Regions from separate parts of the Simiduia curdlanivorans genome, predicted to be linked through region 1. Evidence: predicted binding sites of a transcription regulator. Region 1 holds the regulator's gene; each other region holds the start of a gene.
What was found. Region 1 encodes sigma-54, which starts transcription at its own class of promoters, with help from an activator protein. Its sites were predicted from a motif close to TGGCACANNNNTTGCNNT; they were not measured.
Positions count from the first base shown of each region.

Region 2: a site for sigma-54 is predicted at 1,616-1,633, ahead of QWY82_RS19545 (PEP-CTERM sorting domain-containing protein). Genes of this name have one in related genera too.
Region 3: a site for sigma-54 is predicted at 1,485-1,502, ahead of QWY82_RS13745 (flagellar basal body-associated FliL family protein). Genes of this name have one in related genera too.
Region 4: a site for sigma-54 is predicted at 2,267-2,284, ahead of QWY82_RS05920 (alginate export family protein). Genes of this name have one in related genera too.

Region 1 is NZ_JAUFQG010000004.1:1,992,204-1,995,296, reverse strand. It holds gene lptA (lipopolysaccharide transport periplasmic protein LptA) at 1-217, shown strand, start outside; gene lptB (LPS export ABC transporter ATP-binding protein) at 219-944, shown strand; gene QWY82_RS08885 (RNA polymerase factor sigma-54) at 1,082-2,626, shown strand; gene hpf (ribosome hibernation-promoting factor, HPF/YfiA family) at 2,737-3,027, shown strand; gene ptsN (PTS IIA-like nitrogen regulatory protein PtsN) at 3,032-3,093, shown strand, end outside.
Region 2 is NZ_JAUFQG010000006.1:1,280,220-1,283,312, reverse strand. It holds gene QWY82_RS19560 (hypothetical protein) at 1-451, shown strand, start outside; gene QWY82_RS19555 (hypothetical protein) at 566-877, opposite strand; gene QWY82_RS19550 (cysteine-rich CWC family protein) at 1,145-1,381, opposite strand; gene QWY82_RS19545 (PEP-CTERM sorting domain-containing protein) at 1,704-2,306, shown strand; gene QWY82_RS19540 (YebC/PmpR family DNA-binding transcriptional regulator) at 2,519-3,093, shown strand, end outside.
Region 3 is NZ_JAUFQG010000004.1:3,097,324-3,100,416, reverse strand. It holds gene fliM (flagellar motor switch protein FliM) at 1-894, opposite strand, end outside; gene QWY82_RS13745 (flagellar basal body-associated FliL family protein) at 904-1,437, opposite strand; gene QWY82_RS13740 (flagellar hook-length control protein FliK) at 1,956-3,093, opposite strand, start outside.
Region 4 is NZ_JAUFQG010000004.1:1,300,379-1,303,471, forward strand. It holds gene katG (catalase/peroxidase HPI) at 1-859, shown strand, start outside; gene QWY82_RS05920 (alginate export family protein) at 958-2,136, opposite strand; gene QWY82_RS05925 (type IV pili methyl-accepting chemotaxis transducer N-terminal domain-containing protein) at 2,975-3,093, shown strand, end outside.

The sequences.
Region 1 (3,093 bases):
TGCGCGCGGCAACACGCTCAAGTACGAGGTTGTAGAAGATAAATTAACCATCACTGAAAACGCGCAAGTTGAACAAGACGGCTCCATCGTGACGGGCGATATTATTAACTACGACATTCATCTCGCGCTGGTGGAAGCCGGCAGCCGAGACAGTAATAATTCCCGGGTAAAAATGATTCTTCAACCCCAGAAAAAAAACAGCGACGCGAAGGAATAGCATGGCTAAATTAAGTGCATTAAATTTGGCCAAAAGTTACAAGGGTCGGCGTGTCGTTATCGATGTGTCCATGGAGGTCAACAGCGGTCAAATCGTCGGCCTACTCGGCCCCAATGGGGCAGGCAAAACCACCTGTTTTTACATGATTGCGGGCCTGGTGGAAAATGACGCCGGGCGCGTATTAATCGACGATAAAAACCTGACGGGCATGCCCATCCACGGCCGCGCGCGCGCCGGTATCGGCTATCTACCCCAAGAAGCGTCCGTATTTCGCAAGCTCACCGTGGCCAACAATATTCTCGCCATACTGGAGACGCGCAAGGAGCTCAACCGCAAGCAACGCCTCGCACGCATGGAAGCATTGCTCGAAGAATTTCACATCACCCATATTCGAGACAGCCTAGGCATGGCACTTTCTGGCGGCGAGCGACGACGCGTAGAAATTGCACGGGCATTGGCCACTGAGCCGCAGTTTATTTTGCTGGACGAGCCCTTTGCTGGGGTAGACCCAATTTCCGTGGGCGACATTAAAAACATCATCAAACACCTCAAAGAACGCGGTATAGGCGTGCTTATTACCGATCACAATGTGCGCGAAACTCTCAGTATCTGCGAGAAAGCCTATATCGTCAGCGAGGGGCATATCATCGCAGAAGGCGACGCCAATACTGTGCTAGCCAACCAGCGAGTCCGCGAGGTTTATTTAGGTGATCAATTCACTCTCTAATTTTAATTTACCCTACGGCTCATAAAGGCATGGAGCTTGCTTGTCAATATTGCCTGAGCCCTGACGGATGACTACACTAAGACCATACCTCGGCGAAGTTGCGAGGCACTACCTTAAAGGATGTTAGTCATCAAACCATGAAGCCATCACTACAGCTCAAGCTAGGTCAACAACTGACCATGACGCCGCAGTTGCAGCAGGCCATCCGGCTGCTGCAGTTGTCCACCTTGGATTTGCAAGCGGAAATTCAGGAGGCGCTAGAATCCAACCCCATGCTCGAAATATCAGAGGGCGAAGACGGGGCACAGGACACAGAGGCCAGTAGCGATGTCAGCGAACCTAGCGACCCAGAATTTAACAGTGCCAAAGAATCTACCGAAACCAACCTACAAGAATTAAACACGCCGGAAACTTCACCCGATAACAACCAGTCCAATGAGATGGATAGTGACTGGAACAACGACATACCCGACGACCTGCCGGTCGACACCAACTGGGACGACATCTACACCTCCGGCCCAGCCAGCAGCGGTTCAGGCAGCGACGAAGACCGCGATTACGAGCGCGGCGATAGCACCGGCGAAAGCCTGCAGGAACACCTGCTGTGGCAGCTCAATTTAACCCCCATGAGCGACAGGGACAGAGTCATCGCCCTATCGATCATCGACGATATCGAACCGAGCGGCATGCTGGGCAACCCCATCGGCGACATAGCCGAGGGCCTCAATCAAGAACAGGAAATGCTCGAAGACCCGGTTGAACTGGACGAAGTGTTAGCGGTTCTCCATCGCATTCAACAGTTTGACCCGGTCGGTGTCGCCGGCCAAGACTTGGCCGAGTGCCTACTTATCCAACTGCGAACACTGCCAACTACTACACCTTTCCTAGATGCTGCTAAGCTTATTGTTAAGGATCATTTAGCGCTGTTAGGCAATCGCGATTACAAGCAACTGATGCGGCGCTGTAAACTTAAAGAAGCTGAGCTGGCAGAGGTAATCGGGTTAATTCAAACCCTAAACCCGCGCCCCGGCGAACAAATCGCACAGGCCGATACTGAATATGTTGTTCCAGATGTCTTTGTCAGTAAGAAGCAGGATCGCTGGTTAGTGGAACTTAACCCAGACATAGCGCCTAAAATACGCATTAACGCTGGTTACGCCTCGCTCGTCAAACGGGCAGATACCAGCCCAGATAACAACTTCATGCGCGACCATTTGCAAGAGGCGCGCTGGTTCCTCAAGAGCCTGCAAAGCCGCAACGAAACCCTGCTCAAGGTCGCCAGTTGCATCGTCGAAAAGCAAATGGGCTTTTTTGAATCCGGCCCCGAGGCCATGCGCCCTATGGTACTGCACGACATTGCAGAAGAAGTTGGCATGCACGAGTCCACCATCTCCCGCGTTACCACACAAAAGTATATGCACACCCCGCGGGGCATCTTCGAGCTGAAATACTTTTTCTCCAGCCACGTCAGCACGGATGCGGGTGGAGAGTGCTCATCCACCGCGATTCGCGCCATTATTAAGAAGCTGGTGGCGGCTGAGAATCCGAAAAAACCCTTAAGCGACAGTAAAATCACCACCCTGCTTGAAGAGCAAGGCATTCAGGTAGCGCGCAGAACTATCGCTAAATACCGAGAGTCATTGGGCATTGCAGCATCCAATGAACGCAAGAGATTGATCTAAACGCTAGATCAAGCAACACCGCTACACCCTAGTTTTAGGCGCCCAGCTTTGGGGTTTGCACCAAAAAAGGGCAGTTGACAGCAAAAGCAGCGACACAAAGGAGCAGCCGAATGCAAATAAATATCAGCGGACACCACCTAGACCTGACCGACGCCATAAAAGATTACGTCCATGCAAAGCTGGAAAAGCTCGAGCGACACCACGACCGAATAACCAGTATCAACACCATACTAAGTGTTGATAAACTACAGCAAAAGGCGGAAGCGACAGTACACGTCAGTGGCGCTGAATTTTTCGCTGATTCAGAGTCTCAGGATCTCTATGCAGCCATAGACCTGCTCTCTGATAAGCTAGATCGCCAACTAATTAAACACAAAGAAAAACTCCGAAGCCATCGATAACCCTATGCAGTTTGAAACCCTTCTAGCCCCTCGCCGTGTACAACACGGTGTAGAGGGCGTCAGTAA
Region 2 (3,093 bases), on a different contig from region 1:
GGTGGCTCGATCTGCCGAGGTGGCACAGCAGTTGTGGCGCGGCGCATTTTGCCACGGCCAAGAGGCCTATCTACGCGGTCACTGGCAGGCCGCCGAGCGTTTCTTTGGCTGTACCTTTGCGATCGCAAAAATTCGCATGAATGATGTGAGCCAGGGGCAATTGAGTGCGTTTGATGAAACGCAGTTGGTGGTGTCGGCTGAATATTTTGCCCAAGTCTTGGCTCAGTTATCGAAATTTTCCGAGGCCGATGCCGTGTTGCAATTTGTTCGTCACCATTTACTGCGTAAACTGGCACAGAAAAATAGCACGCAGAATAAATCGTCTTGTTTGAAACTTTATGTGAAAACAATTGACGCGATGGGATTAAAAATTGCCGAGCAGCATGTCGCTAATCATGTTAATGCCATGACTGTTTTGGAAAGGAAAAAAATGCGTAGCCGCACTCATTAATAAAATTCGGCGGTCAATAGCAAAGCCCAGTAAGCGCTTTGCTATTGATGCGCCGGTCTGTCAATGGTCGACAGCAGGAGAGCAATGAAACGGTAAGAACAACACTATTTATTGTTATCGCGTGCTGGCTTTAAATTCTTGTAGCGCTGTGTTGTATTCGTCGGCGACTGCGTAAATCTGATCGACTAGCGCGTTGTGTTTACGGCTTGAATTAACACATTTCAAGTGCTCTTTCGCCGCGTTGATGTAGCTTTTAATCTCACTTTGGGCGCTTAACATGCTTGCAGTGCTACGCTCGGTAGCTGCAGGAACCGCTGGCGCAGCAGGTGCTGTGGACATGTCACAGGTGGCCGCTGTTGCAGTACCGGTCATCATGACTAAAGTGCTCATGGCAATAATTGTTGAAGCGCGTGTCATTAATCGCATGGTAAATACCTCTGTCTCGTCATCATCAGTAAGCTAATGGGTGTCGGCGTTTTGCCTGACTGCACGACTAGTATTGCATCTGCTGTGCCAATTTTTACAAAACGACTTTTTTTGTATTTTTGCGCAATTTTAATTCGATAAGCTTAAAAAAATATTATTAATATTTCCTGTTTTGTCATGACAGTAAAAAGCGATAGATAAGGGGGCGCTAAAATAGGGCGCAAGAAATTGCCTTTTTGCTGGCTTGCACTGATATCGTGCAAAAAATTATTGCGGGTCAAGCCTGCTATTCATTAAGCAGGTTTTACACAAACAGACTTTATTGGCCTGGGTGCTATTGAGCGCCTGCCGGCTGTTAGTCATGGGTTCGATTTGCATACACCAACAGGCGCTTGTCTCTGGCTGTTCGACTAGAGCGCACTGATTGGGTTGCCGGCAGTTGGGGCAAATAGTTTGCGCTTGTTGCTTTGATGGCTTCAGGTCATTGGCGTTCATAGCGTTCATAGCGTTCTCGGGCGGTGGCTGGAAGAAGCGGTTAGTGTTGCTAGCTTACTCGCCCTTGGCCTTAGACACGACGTGCACCCCTAGTGAGGGAAGGTTGTACCCGTGGGCTGGCATAGATTGATCGGGTTGAAGTATCAGTTTCGCACGGTTGATTGTCGATTTTTTTTACATTTAGTTGGCTCGACGGTGCATGGAAATTCAGTAATATGTTGATTTTTAATAGGTTTTTAAGGTTGGCTCAGTGCTTGCTTTTAAACGGATTCAGGGTGCAATCGTTAATAGTGGATTTGCAGACTTTTGATTTCAATGGATTGGTTAATTTATGTACAAACTAGCAAAGTATTCAGTCGCCTTAGTTTTAGGCTTGGTATTGGCCGCCTCTGCCAACGCTAACTTAATTGTTAACGGTAGCTTTGAAGATAATGATGTTGCCGAAGGCACCTGGCAATATTTCGCAGCCGATGATGTGAATGGCTGGGATGGCAGCAATATTGAGATTTGGGATGGTTTGAACGGTGTTGCCTCGGCCGTGGGCGAGCAGCATGCTGAATTAAATGCGCACCCCTACGCCGGTGAGTTTTCTATTTTCCAGAACTTCGCCACTGTGGTTGGCCAAAGCTATGATGTGTCTTTCTTCTATAGCGCCCGTCAAAGCAATGCCGAGTCCTTCGCTTATAGCGTGGGTTCGTTGATGGGTGAATTAACCGATCACGTGGTTGGCACCTGGAGCCAGTTTCAGGGTAGCTTCATTGCGTCGAGCGAAATGTCGCAGATTCGCTTTACGTCAATCACCAATGGCACTGTGGGTAACTTTCTCGACGGTGTTGTGGTAGCCGCTAGCGTACCTGAGCCGGGTTCATTGGTTTTGTTGGCCCTCGGTTTATTTGGCCTTGGTTTTGCCCGCAAAAGTATCGCTCGCTCTTAGTCCGCGCGAACCTCTCTCTAGGTTCTGCCTGTTTAGAAGCCGCTCTTGTAGCGGCTTTCTGCTTTCTGTGCCAACCGACTTTTTATCGGCCGGCTGCCGCGTTATCGAACTCTTGCTTGCACCGGCGCGGACATTCTATAAAATTCGCCGATTAACGCCGGCGCCAATTTGTCGCGGTTCATCACAACATCTGAAAATAGAGAGCAACGCCCATGGGTGCCCAGTGGAAAGCTAAACACCGTGAAGCCGCGGCCAATGCCAAAGGCAAGCTGTTTACCAAGTTAACCAAGGAAATCATGATTGCCGCCCGCACTGGCGCAGACCCAGACATGAACCCACGTTTGCGCATGGCGGTTGAAGCGGCGCGCAAGCAATCCATGACCCGTGAAACCCTCGAGCGCGCTATCAAGAAAGGCTCTGGCCAGCTCGATGGCGCCGTCAGTTATGAAAAAGTAGTGTACGAAGGTTTTGCCCCGCACCAGGTGCCGGTTATTGTCGAGTGTTTAACCGACAACGTGAACCGCACTATCTCTAATATCCGCGTTTTGTTCCGCAAGGGGCAGTTGGGTGCCTCGGGTTCCGTTTCTTGGGATTTCGATCATGTAGGGCTGATTGAAGCCTCGCCCAGCGCGCCCGACGCCGATGTGGAGCTGGCCGCCATCGAGGCCGGCGCACAAGATTTCGAAGTAGAAGACGACGGCTCGGCTCTGTTCATTACCGACATGACCGATCTCGACTTGGTCTCTAAGGCGCTGCCCGACTTTGGCTTTAGCGTCGATTCAGCCAA
Region 3 (3,093 bases), 1.1 Mb from region 1:
AAAAACGGGCACACCGTTGGCCGTGATAATGTGTTGTTCGGGAAAGTTAATGGGTATTACATCGCCAGCCTTTAAATTCACAATGTCTCTAAGCGTGATTTGGCCTCGGGCTATATCGCATTCCAATTTTACTTTCGCGCTCATCACATCTTCACGCAAGGATTTTACCCAACGCTCGTCTTGATCATCTGAATCACTCTGTAAGCCTGCATCTAACACTTCGCGAATGGGCTCGATCATCGAGTAAGGCAAGGTAATATGGAAGTCGCCGCCGCCACCATCTAACTCTACATGGAAGGTACTTACTACCACCACTTCACTCGGGCTAACAATATTAGCCATGGACGGGTTAACTTCTGAGTTTATGTAGTCAAACTCAATGGGCATAACCGCTTTCCAAGCCTCGCGTAAATCGATAAAGGCCTGCTCTAGTACAATCTGCACCACACGCAGTTCAGTGGGGGTAAATTCCCGACCTTCAATTTTGGCATGGCGACCGTCGCCGCCAAAAAAATTATCAACCAGCTTGAACACAAGCTTGGCATCCAAAATCAGCAAGGCCGTGCCGCGTAACGGCCGAAACTTCACCATATTTAAGCTGGTAGGCACATACAGGGTATGTACATATTCACCAAATTTTTGAATCTGTATGCCACCAGAAGATACATCTGCGGTGCGGCGCAACAAGTTAAACATGCTGATGCGCATGTAGCGCGCAAAGCGTTCGTTAATCATTTCTAAGGTGGGCATACGCCCGCGAACGATACGATCTTGACTGGTTAAATCATAGGATTTGACCGAGCCCGGCTCATCGTCGGAATCGGTATCTATATCGCCATCATCGACACCGTGGAGTAAGGCATCAATCTCGTCTTGTGATAATAGATCTTGCACCCTTGACCCCTACTGCATCACGAAGTTGGTAAACAGCACTTGCTCGACGCCAGGCTTACCAATTTCAATTTCAATTAAGCGCTGAATTTCTGCCAGCGCTTGTTGACGTAAAAGTTCTTTGCCTTCATGGGTCTGCAAGTCCTCATAGACTTGGCCACCGAGCAACATTACTAAGGCATTGCGAATCATCGGCATGTGTAACTCAACAGCGGCGACAACATCCGGTTCGCGAATCTTTAAGGTCACCTCCGCTTGCAAAAATCGCTGCCGGCCTCGCGATTGAAAGTTGACAATAATGGCTGGTTTCAAAGGGAAATAGACTGCTGGAAGTTTTACTACAGGCGCAGTCGCTTCACCCTCTTCATCGCCTTCTGCTGCAACGGCCGCTTCTTCACCGCTAAACATTTTCAGAGCAAACAAGGTGCCGCCCACAGAGATACCAACCAAAACCATGCCTAAGACAATTAAAATGATGAGTTTTTTCTTGCCGCCAGCGCCTTCAGGTGCGTTTTCTACTTCGGGTGTTTCATTTGGTTTTGCCATGTCAAAAGTCCGTCGTTTTGACAACTAAAAATCCCATATAAAGGGTTCCAGCAAACTGCGTGCCATATGCGACTAGGCTCCCGCAAGACCTTAACACCTAGAGGTTTAACCAAAGACTTGCGCTATGGCACAAAGCACAGTTTGTGCAGTAGAAGTGTAGTTCACTGATGCGACGAACTAACCGTGAGCGCCGACTTTTTGGCGGCGCGTTGCTAGGGAACCTCTGAATAACTCCGGTACCGCTCTGCGTGACCTGTAGCGGTCAGCCGCAAGGCGAGTTTCGCAGCTAATGGCCTTAGCCCTTAGCAAGAAGCTCAACGTAGCGGAGGCCGCTAAAGGCCGCGCCCTGCGGGGCTTCCAGCAAATTCCGTGTGAGTTGGGGGCGGCCATCCGCTTGCGACTTCTCGACAGACCCCGGTATGCCTTCGAAGCCGCGCCTAGCCCACGAAATTTGTTGGAAGCCAGAGCGGCACCAGAGTTATTCAGAGGTTCCCTAGATGAGGTTAAGCGTGCGTTAATTAGACAAAGTGGTCGACAAGTTGGCTGGATACCTTGGACGCGATCATTTGCACATCACTGTCTAGCTTGTCGTCATCTTGCGGATTACCGGAGCGAGGCTGACTGTCGCCCTGCTCTTCGCGCTGCTGGAAGGATTGATCTGACACATCGACATCCACAAGGTCGAGACCTTGGCCTTCGAACATTTCCCTTAAGCGCAACGCGTGTTGATCTAACGCGTCGCGCACCTGCGCACTGTGACTAACGAAGGTAATGCTCACTTGGTCGTGCTGCACGCTGACCTTGACTTGGAGCGGCCCCAATTCTGGTGGATCTAACTGAATTTCTGCCGATTGCAGCTTTTGTGACACCATCCAAACAACCCGCTCGCCAGCCGACTGAGCCCAGTGCGGTTGACTAACTGGAACAGTGATGGGTTGCACTCGACCATTAAGGCTGTTGGCACTTGTGGACAAAGTGCTGGAGATGCTCGACATTGCGTCACTCGAGCCTTTCTTAAGCGCGGCCGCTGGATGATCCAGCGATTGGGCGATTTTTATGCTATCTGCATCGGCCTGCATTATTAGGGCAGCCGCGAGTACTTTTTGGCTCGGGCTTTGTAAGAGCTTATCGTTAACTGCCGTCGCCACCTGGCCCTTTACAGGGCTATCCACATCGAGTTCACGCCCTAAATTCAGTGTTGCATCCTCCGCGCTTGTGAGCCCCAGGTTTACGAGGCCCTCGCCGGCTTTAAGTGCCTGGGGCGAAACTGTCATCTGCCCCGCTTGCGGTGCGGATAACAAAGCCATATTTGCGCCGGCCAGTGGCTCAGAAACGCCTAGCACGCCAGTCAAATCTGTCACACCTGCAGCGCCACCAGAGAGATAACTGGACGCAAGAAGAGTGCTCCCCTCTAGCTCGGCGAGTGCCGCCAGCGGATTTTCGCCTAGTTGAACCGCTATGCCAACACCATCGACACCTAAACCAAGGCGGTTGTGGCTTGCTGCAAGCTGAAATTGCGGTATTGAAAGCCCTAAGGGCTCCGCTAAACCATCTGGTCGCGGTAAATCTTGCCGCTCTGCGGGCACGACATATGAGGCCTGTTCATCGGTGTGAGTGTCGTTTTGAGCCATATGCGCTTCGGCTGAGCCTTTATCA
Region 4 (3,093 bases), 690 kb from region 1:
TGATAAAAGGTCACTTAGTAAACTCAAGAAGGAGATTCTAAGCTCCGGCTTAACGGTACCGGAATTAGTGCGCACGGCTTGGGCATCAGCCTCGACATTCCGCGGCACAGATAAGCGAGGCGGTGCCAATGGGGCGCGCATTGCGCTAGCGCCCCAAAATGAGTGGCCGGTAAACAATCCGCAAGAGTTAACGAAAGTATTGGGCAAACTCACGGCTATTCAAACAAAGTACGGTAAAAACAAAGTATCTTTGGCTGATCTCATCGTGCTAGGTGGTGCGGCGGCTATTGAAAAAGCGGCGAGCGACGCTGGAATGAAGCTTGAGGTGCCTTTTAAGTCTGGCAGAGGTGATGCCAGTCAAGCACAAACGGATATAGCATCCTTCGCATTATTGGAACCAAAGGCGGATGCGTTCCGAAACTATTTTGATACCAGCGGCACTTATCGTACGCCGGCCGAAATGTTGGTGGATAAGGCTGATCAATTGAACTTAACCGTGCCAGAGATGACGGCGTTGATTGGCGGTATGCGGGTCCTCAATGCGAATGCCGATGGTAGTAAAAATGGTGTTTTTACCGCGCAGCCTGGCGTTTTAACCAATGACTTTTTTGTCAATTTACTGGATATGTCAACTCAATGGCGCAAGAGTAAAGTCGATGGTCTATACGAAGGCTTCGATAGAAAAACGGGCAAAGTTAAATACTCTGCAACGCCAGTAGATCTGATATTTGGCTCGAACTCAGAGTTACGCGCCGTGGCTGAAAGCTATGCGTATGATGGTGCTCAAGAGCGGTTTGCCAAGAGCTTCATCAGTGCTTGGGTAAAAGTTATGCAAGCTGATAGGTTTGATTTGCAATAGACGGTAGATGTAGCTAGACGTAAATAGTAATTATTTTCGTGATGTTAAAAATGCCTCCTGTAACGGAGGCATTTTTATTGATTAGCGTTCGAGCAGCTTTAGAGTGAAATCTGAACTTGCAGCCAAATCTTTTGCGTGTCCGATGCGTAATCCTTAGCTTGATAATCAGCGAACTTAAGCAAGGTGGTGACCTGCTTGTTAATTGGGTAGGCTATCACGGCGTCCCATTCTGTACCGTAATTAGCACTGCCTTCCGCCGCTTTAAAATCGTGGTAAGTCAAAGCCAATTTTAGTGGCCCCACGTTGGCGCCTGCACCTATATAGGCGTCTTCTACACCGTTTGCTGGGGTGCCAAGAAACTTATCCGCGAAACCTTGAAATTTATGACCTGTTGCCAGTGGTGTTTGAAACCCTTTTGCACCATCGTCTGAGCCTAAGACTTCGTAACCCACTGTCCAGTTAAATTTTTCGGCCAAGACGCCTTTAGCTTCGAGCAAATAATAGTCTGTGCTGTACTCTGCGCCGTCGCCCGCTTCGGATTGTGCCGCGTAACTTGCTATTACGCTTGCGGGTTTAAACTTTCCTTCGTAGCGCAGACCATAGGTTTGGTTTGATGCCGCAGCGGCGTTTTCAAAATCCATATCGTAGTAGAAACCGACGACTTTCTGCGCATCGCTTAAGCTCCAGGCTGCGTTCAGTAAATGCACATCGCCATCTAGGGTCGCGTTGGCGCCTTCGGGCCCGAAGATACGATTCACCTGAGATACATAGCTGTACTCGCCGCTAAGCGAACCACTGCCGAACTGTAATCTAGCGCCATCGTAAGTTTGTTCGTTCTGGCGCCACGCCACACCACCAACAAAGCGTTGATCGTCGAGATTAATGCGCTGGCGGCCGCCGGTGGCTGCAAAGCTACCGCTCACGTATTTTGCGTAAAATTGATTAATGTCGGTGCCGTCTGGATCTGCGACAACCGGGTAAGTGCTATTGCCGTTGCTGGTGCTGTTAAAATTATCATCGCCTAAATGATGTACGTCATCGAATTCTAAACCCAGGCTGAACCCGCTTACGTTGCCTGAAACAAAGCTCAAGCGCGAGCGGAGGGTGTTCGCGACGGCATCTTTATCGATGCCATCTTGTTCAACACTTTCAAACCGATAGCGAAAATCGATATTGGTTTTACTTTCTTTCATGAAGGTCTCGAGCGCTGAATCTGCTAAGGCGTAGGGCGATGATGCGGCGGCTGCGATAGCCAATGACAAGTAAACTTTTTTCATATCTCACTCTCTATGGTCTTCGATAATGGTGAACGCTTACACCTTATGTGTGTCTGGTCTAGGTGTTGTTGATTTGTATCAAGCTGTGCGTGTCGCTACTCATTGGTGTTTGGCGAGTAACACTTTATGGGTATCAATATGTATGCCAAAACTAAGTCGCGCCTTTGAAGTTCCTGATCTTAAGTGGATGAAGGGTGAGCGAAAAAGACTTGTATGTTGGTTGCGCGCGAATTTAATTTCTCAGGCAAGATCGCGGGCCACACCTTAACGGTAAAGGCTTTAAGGCGGATTTAGGTGTTGCTCGACAGTCTATGTTGAGCGAAGGATTAGCTAAGTTTTTGGCGGTGTATTCGGCCTAGACCTGAGATAAATATATTTATAATTTATTGTTTAGAGGCGGTGCCGGCGTTTGAAAGAGTCGATGAATGACTTAGGCAGAGAGCCAAAATGGTTCGATATTTTAAATTTGTGCGTCAAATTGGGTCGGTTGCGCCAGCGATGTTTCCTCGCCTGCCTCGCGCGTTGGGGCGGAAACGACAAAAGAGAGACGGTGGGCGACTTACGCTTCGCACCTTAATGGGGATTGCGTGCACTCTCGGGTGGCATGAGGTGCTCTGAAAGCGACTCTCAATCTAGTTTCAATAAATTGGAAAAGGCCGGCGCATCATGAGTTGCGCAGGTTTTAGTGGTGGCTGCCGCAAGGCCTAGGCTATTGGCCTGGTTCGTGCAGATTTGAATTCAGGGGATCAAGTCTAGCTACGCTTTGGAGTTCAACATCATGGGTTTATGTCACCGGTTTGCCTTTATCAGATTTTTGCCAAGTGTGTCGGTACTTTTTTTGACTGCCATCAGTATGTTGGCTCATGCGGAGATGAGTATCGGCGAAGCGGTCAATCGCGCGGGCGAACAAAGAATGTTGTCACAGCGCATTGCGCAGAGTTATCTGTTAACAATTAT